3 regions of the Amycolatopsis sp. CFH S0740 genome follow, and region 2 is predicted to be linked to each of the others. Evidence: riboswitches for the same ligand, from Rfam matches in the RefSeq annotation. Region 2 holds a riboswitch; each other region holds the start of a gene.
What was found. Region 2 has a riboswitch for S-adenosylmethionine ahead of thrC (threonine synthase). Riboswitches for the same ligand answer to the same signal wherever they lie in the genome.

Region 1 (7,222 bases), on a different contig from region 2:
CCCTCGCCCGCCACGGCCTCGGCCCCGACACCACCGGCCAGCTCCTGGTCACCGCCGGCGACAACCCCGACCGGCTCCGCAGCGAACCCGCCTTCGCCATGCTCGCCGGCACCGCACCCCAACAAGCCAGCTCAGGCCTCACCGACCGCCACCGCCTCAACCGCGGCGGCGACCGCCACGCCAACGCCGCCCTCTACCGCATCGTCCTCACCCGCATGAAAAGCCACCCACCCACCCGCGACTACGTCGCCACACACCGCACACCCAACCGCAGCAACGGCAAACACGTCATCCGCATGCTCAAACGCTACGTCGCCCGCGAAATCTACCCACACCTCACAGCCGACCTCGCCGCAATCACCCAACTCACCCTAGACAAACCATAGGAGCATCATTGGGGCGGGCAACCCGGCCCAAGACTGAGGTGGCGGGCGGGGCGAGTCCGTGAAGGGCTCATCGAGGGAATCCAAGTCCGTGAAGGGGTCCCTCACGGCCGTCGAGGGTCGTGAGGGGAACCCTGGGGGAATCTGGGTACGTGAGGGTTCCCCTCACGGCATTCAAGGCGCGGGGGCGCAGTAGCTTGGAAGCATGGGTGACGAGAAGCGCGAACTTCCCCCGATTCCTGATCGGCTGCCGGTGACGGTGGTTGACGCGCACACTCATCTCGACGCGTGCGGGGCCGAGACTGCGGCTGATGTCGCCGCGATGGTCGACCGTGCCGAGCGGGCTGGCGTTGCGCGTGTTGTCACTGTCGCGGATGATCTCGCGGCTGCTCGCTGGGCTTCCGAAGCGTCCACCTGGGACTCGCGGGTCTTCGCTGCGGTGGCTATTCATCCTACGCGTACCAAGGAATTCGGGCCTGATGAACAGTCCGAAGTGGAGCGTCTGGCGCGCGGGGAAAGGGTCGTCGCGGTCGGTGAGACGGGGCTTGATTACTACTGGGACTACTCGCCGCACGATGCGCAGCAGGCTGCGTTTCGCTGGCACATCGACCTTGCGAAGCGGCTTGGCAAGGCGCTGATGATCCACGACCGCGACGCGCACGAGGACGTGCTTCGCATCCTCGACGAGGAAGGTGCGCCCGAGACGGTCGTTTTCCACTGCTTCTCCGGCGACGAGCACATCGCGCGCCGCTGTGTCGACAAGGGCTACATCCTGTCCTTCGCGGGCACGGTCACCTTTAAGAACGCGCGCGGGCTGCACGAGGCCGCGCGTCTTGTGCCGCGTGGGCAGTTCCTCGCGGAGACTGACGCGCCGTTTCTGACGCCTCATCCCTACCGTGGGCGGCCGAACGAGCCGTATTGCACCGCCTACACCGTTCGCTTCCTCGCTCAGTTGCGCGGCGAAGCGGTCCACGAGGTGGCCGAAGCGGTCCGGACCACTGCCGAACGCGCATACCGGCTGCCTGCGTGATTCCGTAGTGTCACAACGGGTTGCACGGATTGCGACATTCGAGACCGCGCATTCGTCCACCTGATGAGTGACGCAAGTCACGACACTCCGGGGGGTGTTTGCGCAACCTGCCGACACCCGTTACTGTCCCGTGATCGTGCCGGTCGGTACCGCGCAGCGGATGCCGGCTGATACGCCCACCAGTCACGTCAGTGCACGTCGGGGAAGCGGAACCGGGGTTGGTACGACCTGGGACCGTGACGATGGCGCTGGCTGGGGGTGTCGGACTTGAGAGGCGCGCCCGAGGGTGCGTCGCGAACGAAGGACGACGCGCGAACGACGCGCGATGTCTTGGGAAAGGGAACGACCCGGTGACTGGTAGTCGGCAGGATGACTCGCGTCTTGACGCGGGTTCGGCGTATTTCTCCTCTTCCGAGTCCTCGGTGGCCGTGCTCGACCGCGAGCTCGAGGACACCGCCTACGGGCAGCTTGACTTCTCCGACGAGCTCCGCGTGACCGAGCAGGACGTGCTCGCCGCGCTCGGCCCGGACGCCGACCTGCTGATGTCGGAAATCGACGTCGACGTCGACGAGCTGATCCGCCTCATCAACGCGGAAACCACGATGCTTCCGCCGCTCGTCCTCCCGGACGAGGTCGAGCAGGACCGCACCGCCTCCCCGCAGGCCAAGAAGGCCGCGGTCGAGGAAGGGCTGCGCGAGGCGACCAAGACCTGGAAGCGCCGCTTCCTCAAGGGTGCCGTGCTTTCGCTGCTGGTCACCGTCGGCGGTGGCGGCGCGGCGGCGCTCGCGATGAACAAGAGCATCACCGTCGACGTCGACGGCCACCAGCAGACCGTGCACAGCTTCGGCGGCACCGTCGGCGACGTGCTCAAGGACGCGGGCCTCTCGGTCGGCGAGCACGACGCGCTTTCGCCCTCGCCGCAGGCGGCGGTCGGCGACGGCGGCGTCATCAAGCTCGAGCGCGGCCGTCAGCTGAACCTCGTCGTGGACGGCGTGTCCCGGCCCTCCTGGGTCCGCGCGACCACGCTCGGCGAGGCCATGAACCAGCTCGGCATGGGCAGCATGCTTTCCCAGGGCGCGTGGACGTCGATGCCGTCGTCCGGCGAACTGCCGCTGGAGGGCTCGACCGTCCAGGTCAAGACCCTCAAGCACATCACGCTTTTCGACGGCACCAACGCGCCGCGCAAGGTGGACACCACCGCGGTGACCACCAAGGAGCTCGCCTCCGACCTGAAGCTGAACCTCGGCCCGGACGACGCGATCGAGGGCGGTCTCGACGTCAGCCTGAAGAACGGCGCCGAGGTCCACGTCAGCCGCATGGGCGTGTCGATGGTCAACCAGGAAGAGACCATCGACCCCGAGGTGCAGAAGGTCGACGACCCGACGCAGCTGCAGGGCCAGCAGAGCGTCGAGGACCCGGGCACGCCGGGCAAGAAGCTGGTGACCTACAAAGTCACGAAGAAAAACGGCGAAGAGATCGCGCGCGAGCACGTCTCGGAGAAGGTCCTCGTCGAGGCCAAGGCCAAGATCATCAAGGTCGGCACCAAGAAGCCGCCGGCCCCGGCCATCGGCGACACCGGCGCGTGGGACCGCATCGCGCAGTGCGAGTCGGGCGGCAACTGGTCGATCAACACCGGCAACGGCTACTACGGCGGCCTGCAGTTCGACCGGCAGACCTGGAACGCCTACGGCGGCCAGCAGTACGCCCCCACTGCCGACAAGGCGACCCGCGAGCAGCAGATCGCGATCGCCGAGAAGGTGCGCGACGCCCGCGGCGGCTACAGCGCCTGGGGCTGCGGCTACAAGGCCTGAGCCACGCTCTGATTTTCCGGCAGGCGGCCGGGAGCCTCGCGCTCCCGGCCGCCTGTTTTCGTCCGCCGCGCCGCCGCTGGGTAGGCTCGTCCGGTGGTGGAACTGCTGGGGCCTGCCGAAATCCGCGGGCTGGCCGACGAACTCGACGTCCGGCCCACGAAGAAACTCGGGCAGAACTTCGTGCACGACCCCAACACGGTCCGCCGCATCGTCGAACTCGGCGGCGTGCAGCCGGGGGACGTCGTCCTGGAGGTCGGGCCCGGTCTCGGCTCGCTGACGCTGGGCCTGCTGGCCGCGGGCGCTCAGGTCGTCGCTGTGGAGATCGATCCGGTGCTGGCCGCCCGCCTGCCGCGCACAGTCGCCGAGCGCGCGCCTGAGGCCGCGGACCGGCTGACCGTCGTCGGCGCCGACGCGCTGCGGGTGCGGGCGGCTGATCTGCCCGCTGAACCGGTGTCAATCGTCGCGAACCTGCCGTACAACGTCGCGGTGCCGGTGGTGCTGCACCTGCTGGCCGAGCTGCCGTCGCTGCGCAGCGGGCTCGTCATGGTCCAGACCGAGGTCGCCGACCGGATGGCGGCCGGGCCGGGCAGCCGCACTTACGGCGTGCCGAGCGTGAAGCTCGCTTGGTACGGGCCCGCGCGCAAGGTGGCCGCCGTGCCGCGCGCGGTGTTCTGGCCGGTGCCGAACGTCGATTCCGCTCTGGTCTCGTTCACCCGGACCGACCCGGTTTCCGGAGTGGATCGGGCCCGGCTGTTCGCGGTGGTCGACGCGGCGTTCTCCCAGCGGCGCAAGACATTGCGGGCCGCGCTGGCCGGGTGGGCTGGTTCCGCCGAGCGGGCTGGCGAGTTGCTCGCTGAGGCGGGAATCGACCCGAAGACGCGCGGGGAGCAGTTGGACGTGCACGCTTTCGCGCGGATCGCGGCTGCCGGAATGTGACCCACCTCCCCCAGGGGGCTCGCCTTGCGACTTCCAACGGCGGCGTCGGAGCAGGTATTCCCTGGTTTCGCTGCGTTCTCCGATGATCTTGTGTCGTCGCTGATTGTGGGTCATCCCCTGCTGTCTGGCTACGCTTGGTGATCACGCGAGCACGGCTGAAACAGCCGTCCGCCTGTGACGAGCAGCTCGGCATTCGGGGGAGTCGGACTGCTCCACGCCCGGGATTGTTCAGCGGTGCTGGCCCGAGGTGCTTCGCTTCGCTGACCTATCTCGGCTCGGTCGAGACCCCGGTGCACCGCGCGTCGAGGCCCGCGAATCATCGCCCCTTGACAACGGGAAAACTCTTGTTCCACAAAGATCCTTGATCGTCCACAGTGGAACGAACCCGTTCGCCGCCGGCGCCCGTGACGAGCGTTTCGCAGGTCGAGGCACTGTTCGGCGGCCGAGGTTCCGGGCTTCCGGTTTTTGGACGCGGTGTTCCGGTATGCGGGCACCACCAGACGTGTGATCTGCACCAACGCGCTTGCGTTCAGCCAATGGGATCGGCTTTACTCGAAAGCGTCCATCCCGAGCGACTGAGAGACCTGGCTCGCCGAAGTCGCAGCAACCACCCTCCGCAGGGCAGGTGCTACCGCCAGGACCGATGGAGGCTGTTTTCGATGAAGAGGGTCACCCGCCCGCTCCTGCTGACCCGCCGGCGCGTAGTCGACGAAGGTCGCCGCTCGGTATGTGCGTGTCAACGCTCCATGGTCATCGCCTGATCGTTTTTTCCGCAGTTTCTTGCGCCGTCCACAGTGGACGGTAATTCGATGACGCCTGGCGCGCCCGGAATCGGCGCCGCGCCTCGTTTGCCTGGAGCCCTTTCGTGATCACTGTCGAAAACGTGTCCAAGTCCTTTCCCTTCCACGGAAATCGGGTCGCCGCGCTGCGCGACGTGAGTGTCGACGTGCAAGCCGGTTCGCTGTTCGGGGTCGTGGGTCCGTCCGGTTCCGGCAAGTCGACCCTCGCCCGTTGCATCGCGCTGCAGGAGCGCCCCGACCGCGGCGTCGTGCGGCTCGACGGCCTCAACACCGCGACGCTCGACGGCAAGCGGCTGCGGGAGATCCGCCGCCAGCTGGGTGTCGTCGGGACCAAGCCGGAGCTGATCGCCGAGCGCACCATCGCGGGCAACATCGCCAGCCCGCTGGAGCAGCTCGGCGTCGACGGCCCGCAGCGGCGCAGCCGGGTCGGCTCGCTGCTCGACCTCGTCGGCCTCACCGCCCGCGCCGGGCAGAAGCCGGAAGAACTCACCGACGGCCAGCTCCGCCGGGTCGCGGTCGCCAGGGCGCTCGCCGCCGGACCGGCCGTGCTGCTCGCCGACGACCCGACCGCCGGGGTCGCGGCCGAGGACGCGGGCGCGGTGCTCGCCGTGCTCGACCGCGCGCGGGCCGAGCTGGGCGTGACGGTCGTCGTCACCACGCCGGACGCGGACGTCGTCCGCCGGGTCTGCGACGACGTCGCGGTGCTCGACAACGGCGCGATCGTCGAGCGCGGCACGGTGCTCGACCTCATCTCGACGCCGGACAGCTGGACCGCGCAGGCGGTGCTGCCGTCGGTCGAGACCTCGCGCGCCCAGTCCGCGAAGTACGACCGCGCGGTCGACGTCGTGCTGATCGGTTTCGCTTCGGTGGGCGCCCTGCTGCCCGAGGCGGCCAGCCGGTTCGACGTGGAGCTCGCCACCATCGGCGGCGGCCTCACCCGCATCGGGGACACCCCGATCGCCCGGTTCCGCCTCGGCGTCCGCGGCGAGCGGGCCGACGCCGCGCTGTCCTGGATCTCCGACCGGGGTGCGCACGTGAGCCAGCCGGCTCGCGGTCCGCAGAGCGTCGTCGCCGCCTGATTTCCCTTGAACTGAGCGGTTTTCCGAGGGTCGTCCCATTTGATTGGGGCGGCCCTCGCCGCGTTGGCGGGACGCGTCGCCCGAGAAATCAGGTCGCCGGGTCAAAGTTTCAGGACAAGTGTCCTGAAGTCTGTCCATTGTGGTCGTTCCGGCGCAGGATCTCCGCCAGCTCCGGATCCGCGTGCGCCTCGGCGGTCTGTTTCCACTTCGCCACGAGGGCGGCGAACGGCACCGGGTTGCCGAGGGATTCGGCTCGCTCCAGGGTTTCGGCCAGTTCGCCGACGAATGTCCGTACTTCTTCCGCGGACAGGTACCGCGCCCACGGGAACGCGGCGGGCAGCGCCTCGGCGGCGAGCGCGGCGGTCTCGGCGCTGCGGCGCACCAGCTCCGCGAGGATCGTGACGGTCGCCGAAAACCCGGCCGCCGCCTGTTCGGCGCGCTCGGCGGTCACGAGCAGCAGATCGGGTTTGTCCTTCTCCCGTCGGCGAATCCGGACCGAACGGGTCGGCGAACCTTCGAGCCGGTCGACGACCCGGCGCGGGTGCAGGGACAACTCGGACAGGTTGACCTCCGGCGCGCGCATAGTTCCAAAGTAGTTCCAAATTAGTCCGGATGGCCACTCCGGAGCGACGGTTGGGGGAACTTCCGTGCCGACGTTTTCTCCTGGCGACACCTGGTCAGCGCCAGCCACGTAGGCTGGACGGGTGCTCGCCGTCGTACCACCACCAGTCACCGTCCGGGTCCCGGCCAAGGTCAACCTGCACCTGGCCGTCGGCGACCTGCGGGCGGACGGGTTCCACGAGCTGGTCACCGTCTTCCAGGCGCTTTCGCTCACCGACGAGGTGACCGTCGCCGCCACCGACGAGCCAGGGCTCGAGGTGTACGGCGAGGGGGAGCGCACCGTGCCCACCGACGGCGCCAACCTCGCCTGGCGCGCGGCACGCGAACTGGCCTCCTACGCCGGACGGCCGGACGCGGATGAGCCGAAGGTGCGAATCGTGCTGCGCAAGGGCATTCCGGTCGCCGGCGGCATGGCGGGCGGGAGCGCGGACGCGGCGGCGGCGCTGGTCGGGCTCTCGTCGCTCTGGAAGCTCGACATCACCCGCGACGAGCTGGCCACCATCGCCGGCCGGCTGGGCAGCGACGTGCCCTTCGCGCTGTACGGCGGCACTGCGCTCGGCAC
Region 2 (7,222 bases):
CTCCGGACTCACCCACTTGATGGCAGTGAGCGGTGGCAACCTTGTAATCATCGGCGGAGCCGTACTGCTGCTGTGCCGGTTGGTCCGAGCAGGTCCGAGATTTTCCGCAACAGCGGCTGGAGCCTGCCTAGTGGGATTTCTCGTCCTGGTGGGTCCTGAACCGAGTGTGGTGCGGGCTGGCGTAATGGGCGGCATCGGCCTGCTCGCGCTGGCCCTGGGACGGCGTGGTTCAGCGTTGCCCGCATTGGCCTTCGCCGTTTGTGTACTGGTGGCGTGGGATCCGACGATGGCGGGCAATTTCGGTTTCGCTCTTTCGGTTCTCGCCACGGCAGGGCTGGTGCTGCTCGCGCCGCGCTGGGCAGATTCGTTGGTGCGGCGGGGAGTCCCGCCCGGTTACGCCGAAGGGCTAGCCGTGCCGCTAGCCGCGTTCGTGGTCACCGCTCCCGTCATCGCCGGAATGGCGGGCACGGTCAGCCTGGTTTCGGTCGTGACCAATGTTCTTGCGGCACCAGTGGTCGCGCCGGTCACCGTGCTGGGAGTGCTGGCAACGGTCGTCGGCCCGTGGTGGCCAGGTGCGGGGCATCTGCTGATCCATCTAGCGGATCCGGAAGCCCGATGGCTGATCACCGTCGCCCGGCATGGCGCGAGAGCGCCGGGCGCGGCGCTCTCGTGGCCCGGAGGCTGGTGGGGAGGATTGTGCGCGGCGGTCCTGCTGGTCGCAATCGTGGTGGCGGCGCGGTTTCGCCGGCTGCGGCTGCTAGTGGCGATCGGACTGGTCGTCGTGCTGCTGACAGTCGTGCCGGCCAAAGTCTTGGTGCCTGGCTGGCCGCCGGACGGCTGGGCGATGGTGGAATGCGATGTCGGACAAGGAGATGCGGTCGTCCTGGCCACGGCCGAGCCTGGTCGCGCCGTGGTCGTCGACACCGGGCCGGAGCCAGGGCCGGTCGATGAATGCCTGCGGAGGCTGGGCGTCGAACGGGTGCCGTTGCTTGTGCTGAGTCACCTGCACGCGGACCACATCGGCGGTCTCGCCTCGGTATTCGACGGACGGGCGGTCGGGGCGATCGCGGTAGGGCCAGGGCGTGCGCCCGCGTGGGCGTGGCAGTCGGTCTCCGGCGAAGCGCGGCGTCGCGGCGTGCCACTGGTGCAGTTGAGCGACGGGCAGCGGCTGGAGTGGCCGGGGCTGTCGCTTGAGGTGATCGGTCCGCGCTACGCCACTACCCGTGCACCGGCGTTGCAGGACGGCACGATGATCAACAACAGTTCGGTCGTCCTGCGCGCCGACACCGCGGCTGGCCGGGTTCTGCTGACCGGAGACGTCGAGCTGGCCGCGCAGGCGGATCTGCTTGCCGAGGGCGTCGACCTGCGGGCAGACGTCCTGAAGGTGCCGCATCACGGGTCGAGGTATTCGCTGCCGCAGTTTCTCGCGGCGGTGCGGCCGCGCACGGCGCTGATCAGTGTCGGCGCGGGCAACGGATACGGACATCCGAGCAAGTCCACAGTGGACGTTCTCGGAACGATGGGAGTGCTGGTCACCCGGACCGATATCGACGGGGACACCGCCGTTCTGCCCGGAGGAAGCGGACCGGCGGTGGTGCGCCGGGGCGAGCCGCGGGGTCCGCCGCGGTAGTGCGGCGGACCCCGGGCCGGTGCGTCAGTAGCCGAGCGCCTTGGCGACGGCCGCGGCGGACGGCGGCACGGTGGCCCTCGGGCCGATGTGGTTCTCGACCGCGTCGAGGGTCTTGAGGCCGTCGCCGGTGATGAGGAGGACGGTTTCCGCGTCCGGGTCGAGCTTGCCGGTTTCGACGAGCTTCTTCGCGGTCGCCACGGTGACGCCGCCCGCGGTCTCGGTGAAGATGCCTTCGGTGCGCGCGAGCAGCCGGATGCCTTCGACGACCTCTTCGTCGGTGACGTCCTCGATCGCGCCGCCGGTGCGGTTGACCACGTCGAGCACGTACGGGCCGTCGGCCGGGTTGCCGATCGCGAGCGAACGGGCGATGGTGTCCGGCTTCACCGGCTGGACCACGTCGTGGCCGTTGCGGTACGCGGTGGAGACCGGCGAGCAGCCCGTGGCCTGCGCGCCGAACACCTTGTACGGGCTGGCGTCCACGAGACCGAGCTGGCCCAGCTCGCGGAAACCCTTGTCCACCTTGGTGAGCTGGGAACCGGAGGCGATCGGCACGACGATCTGCTCGGGGATGCGCCAGCCGAGCTGCTCGGCGACCTCGTAGGCGAGCGTCTTCGAGCCCTCGGAGTAGTACGGGCGGACGTTGACGTTCACGAACGCCCACTTCGGGTGCTCGCCGGCCAGTTCGGTGGCGAGCCGGTTCACGTCGTCGTAGTTGCCGTCGACGGCGATCAGGTCGCCGTCGTAGACCGCGGTGGTGAGGATCTTCGCGCGTTCGAGGTTCTTCGGGATCAGCACGACCGACCGCCAGCCGGCGCGGGCCGCCGCGGCGGCGGTCGCGTTGGCCAGGTTGCCGGTCGAGGGACACGCCAGGACCTCGAAACCGAACTCGCGGGCGGCCGCGAGCGCGACGGCGACCACGCGGTCCTTGAACGAGTGCGTGGGGTTGCCGGTGTCGTCCTTGACCCACACGCGCTTGAGGCCGAGCTCCTTCGCGAGCCGGTCGGCGCGCACGAGCCGGGTGCAGCCGGGTTCGGTGTTCGGGGTCTCCTCGACGGTCGAGGGGACGGGAAGGAGTTTCTTGTAACGCCAGATGTTGCGCGGGCCCGCCTCGATGTCCTCGCGGCGGACGCGGCCGAAGTCGTAGGCGACCTCGAGCGGCGAGAAGTCTTCGACGGAGACGAATTCCGGAGCGAGCGGCTGCCGGTGCCCTTCTTCCTTCGACACCAGTTCGACGGCCGGACCGAGGTCGATCGTCTTGTTGGCGGAGGTGGCGCTGAGGGCTGCAGTCATCGCGAGGTTCCTTTCCTCATCTGCCCCGCCGAAGCGGGCCGGAATTGGCACCGTGGTCGTCAGCTACCCCGCGATCGCGGGATGACAGGCTGTACGCCGGTTGCCGGGGCTTCGTCGGGCCGTTCCCTCTGCCCCTCTGGATGAGCGGTATTCGGTTGTCGGAGCGCCGGTGGGCGCGTCCTCGGCTACACCGTACGACATCCCGATCAGCTCGTGCCACGGAGGCGGCCCACATCACCGGAGCGGGCGGCCCGGCGGCCGGGTGAGAAGATGGCCGGGTGACCACCGCACCCGCGCCGCTGCACCTCGTCACGGGCGAGGAAGAACTGCTCATCGAACGGGCTGTGCGAGCGTCCCTCGACGCGGCCAAGGCCGCGGACCCGACGGCCGACCTCACGCGCATGCGGGTGTCCGATCTCACACCGCCTGTGCTGGCCGAGCTGGTGAGCCCGTCGCTGTTCGCCGAGGGGCGCGTGATCGTGCTGGAGTCGGCGCAGGACATCTCGCAGGAGCTGTCCGACGCGGTCCTCGCGTACGTGAAGGCGCCTGCCGACGGCATCGTCCTCGTGGTCGTGCACAGCGGCGGCGGGCGGAGCAAAGCCGCCAAAGCGCTGCCGGGCGCGTTGAAAAAGGCGGGCGCGGAAATCACCGAATGCCCGAAGCTCACCAAACCGGCCGAGCGCGAGGCGTTCGTCCGCAACGAGGTGCGCCGCGCGGGCGGCAAGATCGACGCCGCGGGCCTGATGGCGCTGCTCGACTCGGTCGGCTCGGACCTGCGCGAACTGTCCTCGGCGGCGACGCAGCTGGTCGCCGACACCGGGGGAGTCGTCGACGAGCGGGCGGTCCGCCGCTACCACACCGGACGCGCCGACGTGACCGGCTTCGCGGTGGCCGAGAAGGCCGTCGCGGGCGACCGGGCCGCCGCGATGGAGTCGCTGCAGTGGGCGATGCAGCTGGGCGTCCCGCACGTCCTGATCGCCGACGCGCTGGCCGACGCGGTGCGCACGATCGCTCGCGTGTCCGCGGCCGGGCGCGGCAACCCGAACCAGATGGCGGGCGAACTCGGCATGCCGCCGTGGAAGATCCGCAAGGCGCAAGGGCAGTCCCGCGGCTGGGGCCAGGACGGCCTGGCGACCGCGATGCGCGTCGTGGCGCGGCTGAACGCCGAGGTCAAGGGTGCGGCGGCCGACGCGAACTACGCGTTGCAGCGCGCGGTCCTCGACGTGGTCGCGGCCAAGGGAGACCGCTGACGTCCCGGCGCCGGGAACGCCTTGAGGAGAGCCGAGCCGGTCCCCAGGACACGGAAAGGCCCGGCAGCCGAAGCCGCCGGGCCTTTCCGAAAGACTGCGCTCAGAGCTGGTTCGCGCGCTTCGCGAGAGCCGACTTCTTGTTCGCGGCCTGGTTGGCGTGGATGACGCCCTTGGTGACGGCCTTGTCGAGCTTGCGAGCGGCGTCGCGCTGCAGTTCGAGGGCCTTGTCCTTGTCACCGGCTTCGGCGGCCTCGCGGAACTTGCGGATCGCGGTCTTCACCGAGGACCGGATCGCCAGGTTGCGCTGCCGCGCCTTCTCGTTCGTCGTGATGCGCTTGACCTGCGACTTGATGTTGGCCATGGAGGCGTTCCTCTTTCACTCGGTGAAGGTCGCTGCCGCGTTCGTGTGGCTCCGGATCAGTCCCGAGGGACTGCCGGGTTTCCTCCCTGACGGAATGCCGCACGGCAACAGTCGAAAATCTTAACAGCCCTGTTCGCGGCGTTGCCGACGGCCCCGGAGCAGGCAAACGCTCGGCATCGCGCCCCCGTCTCGGTTACGGTGGGGTCCGGTAGTGCCTAGGGTTCCGTCGCCTGCCCGTGGTCCCGCAGAGCGGGTCGCGAAGACAACGAGGGCGGGCGGGCCTGGTCCGAGCGGCACCTTCGGCGGGAGACAGAGCCCCGCCGTTCATCTGACGGGACAAAAGCCTGGAGGACCCGGTCTTCAGCGTGCGCTGAAAACCTGAAGGGGTCCGGATGAACACCACAGCCCTCGCCATGGTCCTCGTCGCCGCGGTCGTGCACGCCGTGTGGAACCTTGCCGCCAAACGGGTTTCCGGCGGCCCGCGGTTCGTCTGGCTGTACTACACGGTTTCCGCGGCGGCGATGCTCCCGGTGATCGCGGTCGCGCTGGCCGTCGAACCGGAACGTCCACAGTGGACCTGGCTGCTCGCCGCCGCGGGCACCGCGGTCCTGCACGTGGCGTACGGGATCGTGCTGCAGCGCGGATACGAGGTCGGCGACCTGTCCATCGTCTACCCGCTGGCCCGCGGGACCGGGCCGCTGGTGTCGGTGCTCGTCGCTGTCACGGTCCTGGGCGAACGGCCTGGCGTGCTCGGGCTGATCGGGGCGTTCCTCGTCGTCGCGGGCGTCCTGGTGATCAGCCTCGGCGGCGGCACCGGCAACGCCCGGGCCCGCCGCGCGGGGGTGTTCTACGGCGTCGCCACCGGCGTCGTCATCGCCGCTTACACGCTCTGGGACGCGCACTCGGTCACGTCGCTCGGCGTGCCTCCGCTCGTCTACTTCGGCGGCGGCGCGATCGGCCAGAGCATCCTGCTTGCCCCGACCGCGGCGCGCGGCCGGTCGGAGATCAAGCGGCTGTGGCGCGACCATCGGCGCGAGGTGCTGATCGTCGGGCTCGCCTCGCCGGCCAGCTACCTGCTGGTCCTGTACGCCCTGCGGATCGCGCCGGTCAGCCTGGTCGCGCCGGCGCGCGAGCTGTCGATCGTCTTCGGCGGGGTCGCCGCCTGGCTCGTGCTCCGCGAGCGCAACGCGGTCCGCCGCCTCGCCGGATCGCTGGTCGTGCTGGCCGGGATCGCTGCGATTGCGGTCGCCTGAGCCGCTCGGGTAGGCAGGAACCATGGACGTACTGAGCAGCCGGGTGCTGATCCACCCCCGCGACCACGAGGTGTCCACCGCGTTCTACCGCGACGCCCTCGGCCTCGCGATCGAGCGCGAGTTCCCCGGCGGCACGCGGTTTTTCGCCGGCGGCGGGTCGATCGAGGTGGTCGGCACGGGCGAGGAGGGGCCCGGTCCGGACGTCAATCTGTTCCTGCAGGTCCGCGATCTCCCGGCGACCCTGGCCGAACTGGCCGGACGCGGGGTCGAACCGGTGCGCGAGGCCCGGCGCGAGCCGTGGGGCACCGACGAGGCGTGGATCGCCGACCCGGACGGGCTGCGGATCGTGCTCGTCGAGGTCCCGGAGGACCATCCGTTGCGCCGCGACAAGCGCTAGCCCGGTTTCACGGCCCGGAGCTGGGCGGCGAGCGCGGCGAATCCGGGCGGATCCCAGGTCCAGGTCTGCAGGTCGGTGAATCCCGCTGCGGCGGCTTCGTCGGCCAGTTCGTGCCGCGTCACCGGGAGCCACTTCTCGTGTGCCGAAAGCAGCAGCCGTCCGCCCGGCCGGAGCACGCGGAACAGCTCGGCGAAGGCCGCCGGGCGGTCTTCCCAGAACTGGACGTTGTTCACGGTCAGCACGACGTCGGCGGACGCGTCCGCGCAGCCGGTCCGGGCCGCGCTGCCCGCGCGCACCTCGGCGCGGTCTCCGCAGCGGTCCGTGCAGAGGTCGCGCATCTGCGGGGAGGGTTCGACGCCGATCACCTCGCCGGCGAGTTTGCTCGCCGCGTCGAGGCCGACCCCGGGCCCGGGGCCGACGACGAGAACGGTCTCGTCGGGTTCGAGGCGCGCCAGGTCGACGATGCGGTGTTCGGTCGTGGCGTTGCCGATCGCCATCAGCTTGCCGCCGAGCCTGCCCAGCAGCCCGCTGGGATGGCCGAAAGCCCGGTCGAGCGCGGCGTCGAGGACGCCGGGGCCGGGCGGCGAGGGGGAGGGTGAAGTGCTCATGCTTCGAGGTCATCACGAGACGGGCGGGGCCGCATCGGGGATGACCCCCACCCGCACCCGGAGGTCCATGGGACGATGGGGTACGGACATCCCCCACCATCCCGAGGACAGCCCGAGTGACAGCGCCCAAGACGTTCGCCGACACCACCTTCACGCCGCCGGAGTTGATCCGCAACTTCTGCATCATCGCCCACATCGACCACGGCAAGTCGACGCTGGCGGACCGGATGCTGCAGCTCACCGGCGTCGTCGAGGAGCGGGCCATGCGCGCGCAGTACCTCGACCGCATGGACATCGAGCGGGAACGCGGCATCACGATCAAGGCCCAGAACGTCCGGCTGCCGTGGCAGGTGGACGGCAAGGACCACGTCCTGCACCTGATCGACACGCCCGGCCACGTGGACTTCACCTACGAGGTCTCGCGGGCGCTCGA
Region 3 (7,222 bases), on a different contig from region 2:
CGGGATGCCGCACCAGGTTCCCGTCGGCGCGAATGTCCACAATGGACCCTCCGGGCCGTACCCGGCTCCGGATCCGGTCGTCAGCACGTGGGGCGTCCCGCAGACCGCTTCCTGGGCCCGCGGCGACGAACCCCGGCCCGCCGCGGCGCCTGCCAAGCAGGGGCGGATCGGCGAGACGATGCAGTCGCAGGGGCTCGAAGGGGAACAGCTTTCCGTACAGCTGCTGGAGGTCCAGGATCCCGCCGACTTCCTCTTCGGCGCGGCGGGCTACCGGCTCGAGGACGGCGAGCGCGCGGTCGTCGTGCACACCGAGATCACCAATCGCGGGCCGATCCCGTTCGCGTCGCTGCCCGACAACTATCTCGAGCTCGTCACCGACAGCGGCGAGACCGTCGCGAAGGCCCCGGTTTCGCTGACGTCCCGGCCGCCGCACAAGATCGGCGTGCAGCCGGGCGAGACGCTCGGCGGGCACACCGTCTACGTGCTCCCCACCGCAACCCGGGTCGTCTCGGTGCGCTGGAGCCCGCGGCCCGAGCCGGACGAGCGCACCCTGACCTGGGCCGTCGACTAGTTCCCGTCGCGCAGGATCTCCAGCGCACTGGCCAGATCGTCGGGGTACTCCGCCTCGAACTCGACCCACCGGCCGTCCGCGGGGTGCGCGAACCCGAGCGTCCGCGCGTGCAGCCACTGGCGCGTCAGGCCGAGTTTCCGGGCCAGCACCGGGTCCGCCCCGTAGGTCAGGTCGCCCGCGCACGGGTGGCGCAGCGCGGAGAAGTGCACGCGGATCTGGTGCGTACGCCCGGTTTCCAGCTTCACGTGCGCCAGCGACGCCGCCCGGAACGCCTCGACCACCTCGTAGTGCGTGACGCTCGGCCGTCCGCCCGCGACGACGGCGAACTTGTAGTCGTGCCGCGGATGGCGGTCGATCGGGGCGTCGATGGTGCCGCGCGTCGGGTCCGGGTGGCCCTGCACGACGGCGTGGTAGCCCTTGTCGACGGTCCGTTCCTTGAACGCCCGCTTCAGCACGGTGTACGCGTGCTCGCTCTTCGCCACCACCATCACCCCGGTGGTGCCGGCGTCGAGCCGGTGCACGACGCCCTGCCGTTCGGCCGCGCCTGAGGTCGAGATGCGCAGCCCGGACGCGGCGAGTCCGCCGACGACCGTCGGGCCGGTCCAGCCGGGGCTGGGGTGCACGGCGACGCCGACCGGTTTCGAAATCACCACGATGTCGTCGTCATCGTGCAGGATCTTCATGCCGTCGACCGGCTCTGCGACGATTTCCGCCGCACGTTCCGGTTCCGGCAGCGTCACCTCGAGCAGCCCGCCCGCGGACAGCCGGTCCGATTTGCCCGCCGGACGGCCGTCGAGGAGGACGTCGCCCGCCGCGGCGAGGTCCGCGACCGCGGTGCGGGACAGGCCGAGCAGTTTGGCGAGCCCGGCGTCGACGCGCATCCCGTCGAGCCCGTCGGGGACGGGCAGCATGCGCGCGCTCACTCGGAGTCCTTTTTCTTGCCGCGGGTGGAGGTGCCGTCGTAGTCCTTGCCGAGCAGGGACAGCAGCACGATCAGCGCGCCGCCGACGCAGATCGCGGAGTCGGCGATGTTGAAGATCGCGAACCCCTGGCCGTTGGGCGCGAACGCGGAAATGAAGTCGACGACGTGGCCGCGCAGCGGTCCGGGCTCGCGGAAGAACCGGTCGGTCAGGTTGCCGAGCGCGCCGGCGAGCACGAGCCCGAGGCCGATCGCCCAGCCGACCGAGCGCAGCCTGCGCGAGATCCACACGATCGCGATCACGACGCCGATCGCGACCAGCGCGAGCACCCACGTCATGCCGGTCGCCATCGAGAACGCGGCGCCCGGGTTGCGGATGACCTGCAGGTAGATCAGCCCGCCGAGGATCGGCTTGGGCTCCTTGCCCTCGAGGTTCGCGACGACCAGGTTCTTCGTGATCAGGTCGATCGCCCACAGCAGCGCCGCGACCGCGAACACCACCCAGACCCGCCGCTTGGGCAGCGGCGCGCCGTCCCCGGCGGCCTCCTGCTCAGGCGGTTCCGCAGACGGCTCGACCTCGGACTCGGACGGCGAAGGATCGGTGCTCACACCCCCATTGTCCACAACCGCGCCCGAGCAGGTCACAGCGGCCGAATTCAGTCGCCCCGGAGGCCTCTCGCCCGCCATCATCGCTGCCATGCCCGCCGAGATCCCCACCCCCGCCGCGGCCGCGGCGTGGATCGCCCTCGACCTCTCCCCCACCAGCGACCTCCCCCTCTGGGCAGCCCACTGGCTGGCCGACGGCGAGGACGGCGAGCACCTGCGCCACCTGGCGGGGCTGTCCCGCAGCGAGCCGCGGGAAATCCACGACGTGCAGGAGGCGGCCTTAGCCGACTGCCGCACGCCCATTCCCGCTGTGGCCGACGCAGCCGAAGCCGCGTTCACTCATCTGGCCCGGCTGTTCCTCAGCGGCGACCTCACCGAGCGCGGCCTGTTGAACGACCTGCACGCGGACTGTGTTTGATGGCGTCGGCTCCGCCGCCGCGGCGGGATCGCCCTTAAGCGATCCCGCGTTGTGGTCACGTTTCCTGTCGCGCCAGTCCCAGCACCAGCCCTGTCAGGCGCAGAACGGCGGCAGCTCCCGCGGGTCCCCGACCGGTGCCCACCGCCCGTCCACCTTCGCGTACTCCCACCGGGCTCGCCGGGCCACGATCTGCCGCAGCGCCAGCACCAAGCGGTCGACGTGTTCCTCGGTGCTCCCCAGCCCGAGGCTCACCCGGACCGCCTGCTGGCCCTGGCTTCCGGCTTCCCGGATCAGCCGCCGGGCGGCCACGTGCGCGCAGAACGCCCCGTCCCGCACGCCGATTCCGTACTCGGCCGACAGCACCGCGGCCAGCCATCCGGGCTCGAACCCGTCGACCACGAAGCTCACCGTGCCGACCCGGTCCACCGGCGCGTCGAAGAACCGCAGCTCGGCGAACCCCGGCAAGCTCTCAAGCCCCTTGCGCAACCGCTCCAGCAACGCGGCTTCGTGCGAACCCACGGCATCCCACTGAGCTGCCAGCTGCTCGCAAGCCACCCCGAGCGCATACACGCCAACGGTATTCGGCGATCCGGCCTCGTGCCGTTCTTCGCCGCTGTTCCACACCACGGCTTCCTCGGTCACCAGCTTCGTAGCGCCACCACCGGCCAGGTACGGCTCGGCCGCCCGCAACCAGTCGCTGCGCCCGATCAGCGCACCGGCCCCGAAGGGCGCGTACAGCTTGTGCCCGGACAGCGCGACATAGTCAACATCCAGCTCCCGCAACGAAATCTGCCGGTGCGGAGCGAGCTGCGCGGCGTCGAGGGCCACCCGGGCACCGTGTTTCCGGGCCACCGCAGCGATCTCGGCCACCGGCAGCAGCTCGCCGGTCACATTGGACGCACCGGCGACGACCACCAACCGCGGCCCCTGCGGGCATTCCGCGAGCGCTTCGTCCACAACGGACACTGCGGCGAGCCGGGTCCGCGGCAGCTGCACGCGCCGGACGTTCGGGCCGCGCCACGGCAGCAGGGCCGCGTGGTGCTCGCTGTCGAACACCACCACGGAAGTCTTGCGCGGCAACGCTTTCGCCAGCAGGTTGAACGCGTCAGTGGTGTTGCGGGTGAAGATCACCGAGTCGCCGTTGCGCGCGTCCACGAACCGGCGCAGCACGTCGCGCGTCCGCTCGTACAGCCGCGTCGAGACCTGCGAAGCGAAGCCGGCGCCGCGGTGCACGCTGGCGTACCAGGGAAGGAACTCGTCGACCGCCGAGCGCACGGCGTCCAGACACGGCGCGCTCGCCGCGTGGTCGAGGTTGGCGTAACCGATGTCGCCGCCGGTGACCAGCGGGACCCGCAGCGTCGCACCGGCGACAGCGGGAACGGCAGCGGCAACAGTTTCCGTGGACCGGTCGAGTGCGAGAGTCATGACGGCGCCTCCTCGGCGTTCCGGGGGACCCCCGGCGAGGGGCCCGCGCTTGCCCGCCGCACTGCGCGACCGGCCTGGTCCTCACCCGGGGCACCCCACCGCGGTAGGAGGGTTGCCGGCCAGCAAGCCGGGGCTTCGCGCTGGCACTCATGACCTGAAACCGAAGATAGCGGACGACCCCCGGGAGAAACCAGACCCGTCTCGTGATCTGAGACGGCAGTCACAGAGTTTGTCCACAAAGGACAGAAAGATCAGGCTCCGGATTCCCCGTGCCAGCGGGCGAGGCGGCCAGCCCGGTCGACGGCCCGGATGCGCCGTTCGGTCGCGTCGCGGTCGGCGGCGGTCGTGACCACCAGAAGCTGGTCTTCGACCTGCAAGCGGCTCGTTTTCTGCGGAGTGAAGCCCGTCCCGCCGCGCACCACGAGGCTGACCGTCGCCCCGGCGGGCAGCCGCAGCTCCGACAGGTACACGCCGTGCAGCTTCGACCCCTTCTGGATGCGCACCTGCAGCAGTTCGGCACCGAGTTCGTCGAGCGGGGCGGCGTCGACCTCGATCTCGTGCGCCTGCGTCGCCTTCGCCAGCCCGAGGATCCGCGCGAGCGGACTGAGCGTCGCGCCCTGCAGCACGGTGAGCACGATGACGAGCACGAAAACCGCGTCCACGAGCCGTTGCGCGCCGGGCACGCCCTCGGACAGCGGGATCATCGCGAGCACGATCGGCACCGCACCGCGCAACCCCGCCCAGGACAGGAACGCCTGATCCCGCCACCGCAAGCGGAACGGCAGCAGCGACAGGACCACCGACAGCGGCCGGGCGAGCAGCAGCACCACCGCGCCCGCGACCAGGCCGGGGATGAGCGTTTCGAGCAGCCGGGTCGGCGACGCGAACAGGCCGAGCAGCACGAACAGCCCGATCTGCGCGAGCCAGCCGAGCCCTTCGGCGAACGACAGGGTGTCCGACCGGTGCGGCAGCTTGGAATTCCCCAGCACCAGGCCGGCGACGTAGGTGGCGAGCAGGCCGGACGCGTGCGCCAGCTGTCCCGAGGAGTACGCGAGCACGCACACCGCGACCGTGGCGAGCGGGTAGAGACCGGTCGCCGGGAGCGCGGCCCGGCGCAGCGCCTGCGCGCCCAGCCAGCCGAACGCGAGGCCGAGCACGAGGCCGGTGAGCAGTTCGTAGACCACCAGCAGCGGCAGCGACCAGTCGACCGCCTCGCCGGACGCGAGCACGACGACCGCGATGTAGGCGGGCGCGTCGTTGATGCCGGATTCCAGTTCCAGCGCGCCGACGAGCCGTTTCCCGACCCCGGCCGTGCGCAGCACGGAGAACACCGCCGCCGCGTCGGTGGACGCGAGAACCGCGCCCCACAGCAGGGCGAGCCGCCAGTCGAGGCCGAGCAGCCAGTGCAATGCCGCGCCGGTGACCGCGATGCTGATCACCACGGCCACTGTGGACAGCAGGATTCCGGGCCCCAGCGAGGGTTTCACCGCGGACCACCGCGTGGTGAGCCCGCCCTCGGTGAGGATCAGGACGAGCGCGGCGAGCCCGAGGGACTGGGTGAGCGCCGGATTGTCGAAGCGGATGCCGAACCCGGCTTCGCCGAGCACGACGCCGATCCCGAGATACAGCAGCAGCGACGGGAATCCGAGCCGGATGGACACCCGCACCGCGACGACCGAGACGACGAGAACCAGCGCTCCGACGCCCAGCACCAGGGGAAGCTCGTTCACCCTCCGCCTCCCTCCCGGTCGCCCGCAGGCGTCCAGAATAGTGAGGCAGTGTCCGGTTCCCGAGCGCGCACCACCGGTCCGGGGGACCTCGCCGGTGTGTTACGAAGCCTCGGCGGCACTCACCGTCGCGAGATCGACACCGAGCGCGGCGAACGGACCCCGCGCGCCCGGCAGGACGCGGACCGCGCGCTGCTGGTCCCGCGTCAGCCATCCCGCCTCGACCGCCCGCTCCAGCACCGCCGCCGGAACCGCGCCGGCGAGGTGCTCCCGCCGCTCTGTCCAATCCAGACAGTCGCGCAACAGCGGCCGCCGAGGCCGATCCGGCACCGCGACGCCGAGATCGGCCAGCACGTCGCGTCCGGCGTCGGTGAGCGCGAGCCCGTCCGACACGTCGATCAGGCCCCGCTCGACCATCCCGTCCCGCAGGGCGACGCCGAGGGTCCCGGCGAGATGGTCGTAGCAACTGCGCGCGAACGACAAACGCTGCACCCGCAACGAAGTCCGCAGCCCGGACGGCCGTTTCAGTTCGGCATGCTGCGCCAGATGCTCGATCAGCTCCGCGACCCGCGGATTCGCGAGCCGCACGTACGCGTGCCGCCCCTGCTTCACCCGGGCGACGAACCCGGCCTCGGCCAGCCGCGTCACGTGCTCGCTGGCCGTCGACACCGCGATCCGCGCCGCGGCGGCCAGTTCGCCGACCGTCCAGGCCCGCCCGTCGAGCAGGGCGAGACACATGGTCGCGCGGCTCGGGTCGGCGAGCACGGCGGCGACCTCGGCCAATGCGACGGTTTCCATGTGCCCACGGTAGAGCGGGGACGCTTCGGCCGCGGCCGAAGTGAGGTTTTCTCGGCAGCCGCGGCGTGCGCCCTGGTTGCCGCGATGCGCGGCAACCAGCACCGGCCGGATCGCGCCCATCTGGCCGGGACAGCTTCACGCATCTCGCTCGCGGAGCTGGCGCGCGGTTGCGAGGTCCGTGAAGGGCTCCTTGAGGGAATCAGATTCCCTCAAGGAGCCCTTCACGGACTTTCAACGGGAGAGGAAGCCGCACACCCGCACTGCTGAATCCCTACAGCGCATCGAGGAACTTGGCGCCCAGCGAGACGGCCGGTTTGGAGTCGTTGGCTCCCTCCAGGAACACCGCGAACGCCAGGTCGCCGCGGTAGCCGACGAACCAGCCGTGTGCCTCCGCGCCGTCGCCGAACTGCGCGGTGCCGGTCTTGCCGAACACCGGGCCGGAGTGTGCCAGGCCGGTCGCCGTGCCGCCGGTGACGACCTCGCGCATCATCCCGCGCAGCGCCGCCAGGACCGGGCCGGACGGCGGGTGGTAGCCGGTGTTGACCTTGGTGCCGTCCTCCCACAGCCGCGGCACGACCGCGCGCCCGGACGCCGCGGTCGCCGCCATCACCGCCGCTCCCATCGGGCTGACCTGCACCTTTCCTTGGCCGATGCCGTCCTCGACCTGTTCGTCCGCGTTCGCCGCCGGGTCGACGCGGCCCATCTCGGTGGACAGGCCCTCGATCGAGAAGTCGGCGTTGAGGCCGAACTGGGTGGCC

Region 1: linked by a shared signal. The riboswitch ahead of EIZ45_RS45155 (methionine ABC transporter ATP-binding protein) and the one ahead of thrC (threonine synthase) in region 2 are both predicted to bind S-adenosylmethionine.
Region 3: linked by a shared signal. The riboswitch ahead of EIZ45_RS39030 (aminotransferase class V-fold PLP-dependent enzyme) and the one ahead of thrC (threonine synthase) in region 2 are both predicted to bind S-adenosylmethionine.

The regions. Positions count from the first base shown of each region.
Region 1 is NZ_SDLS01000057.1:13,441-20,662, reverse strand. Features, by position in the region: partial or broken gene EIZ45_RS45175 (transposase) at 1-386, shown strand, start outside; gene EIZ45_RS45170 (TatD family hydrolase) at 589-1,413, shown strand; gene EIZ45_RS45165 (transglycosylase family protein) at 1,764-3,224, shown strand; gene rsmA (16S rRNA (adenine(1518)-N(6)/adenine(1519)-N(6))-dimethyltransferase RsmA) at 3,318-4,160, shown strand; SAM riboswitch class I at 4,720-4,810, shown strand; gene EIZ45_RS45155 (methionine ABC transporter ATP-binding protein) at 5,026-6,039, shown strand; gene EIZ45_RS45150 (hypothetical protein) at 6,149-6,622, opposite strand; gene EIZ45_RS45145 (4-(cytidine 5'-diphospho)-2-C-methyl-D-erythritol kinase) at 6,744-7,222, shown strand, end outside.
Region 2 is NZ_SDLS01000028.1:19,628-26,849, forward strand. Features, by position in the region: gene EIZ45_RS34940 (ComEC/Rec2 family competence protein) at 1-1,630, shown strand, start outside; gene thrC (threonine synthase) at 1,655-2,920, opposite strand; SAM riboswitch class I at 2,934-3,067, opposite strand; gene holA (DNA polymerase III subunit delta) at 3,199-4,170, shown strand; gene rpsT (30S ribosomal protein S20) at 4,271-4,531, opposite strand; gene EIZ45_RS34960 (DMT family transporter) at 4,924-5,784, shown strand; gene EIZ45_RS34965 (VOC family protein) at 5,807-6,181, shown strand; gene EIZ45_RS34970 (class I SAM-dependent methyltransferase) at 6,178-6,789, opposite strand; gene lepA (translation elongation factor 4) at 6,906-7,222, shown strand, end outside.
Region 3 is NZ_SDLS01000035.1:92,666-99,887, reverse strand. Features, by position in the region: gene EIZ45_RS47740 (AsnC family protein) at 1-571, shown strand, start outside; gene EIZ45_RS39045 (RluA family pseudouridine synthase) at 568-1,494, opposite strand; gene lspA (signal peptidase II) at 1,491-2,099, opposite strand; gene EIZ45_RS39035 (hypothetical protein) at 2,188-2,514, shown strand; gene EIZ45_RS39030 (aminotransferase class V-fold PLP-dependent enzyme) at 2,608-3,939, opposite strand; SAM riboswitch class IV at 3,980-4,094, opposite strand; gene EIZ45_RS39025 (potassium/proton antiporter) at 4,191-5,669, opposite strand; gene EIZ45_RS39020 (helix-turn-helix transcriptional regulator) at 5,769-6,464, opposite strand; gene EIZ45_RS39015 (penicillin-binding transpeptidase domain-containing protein) at 6,736-7,222, opposite strand, start outside.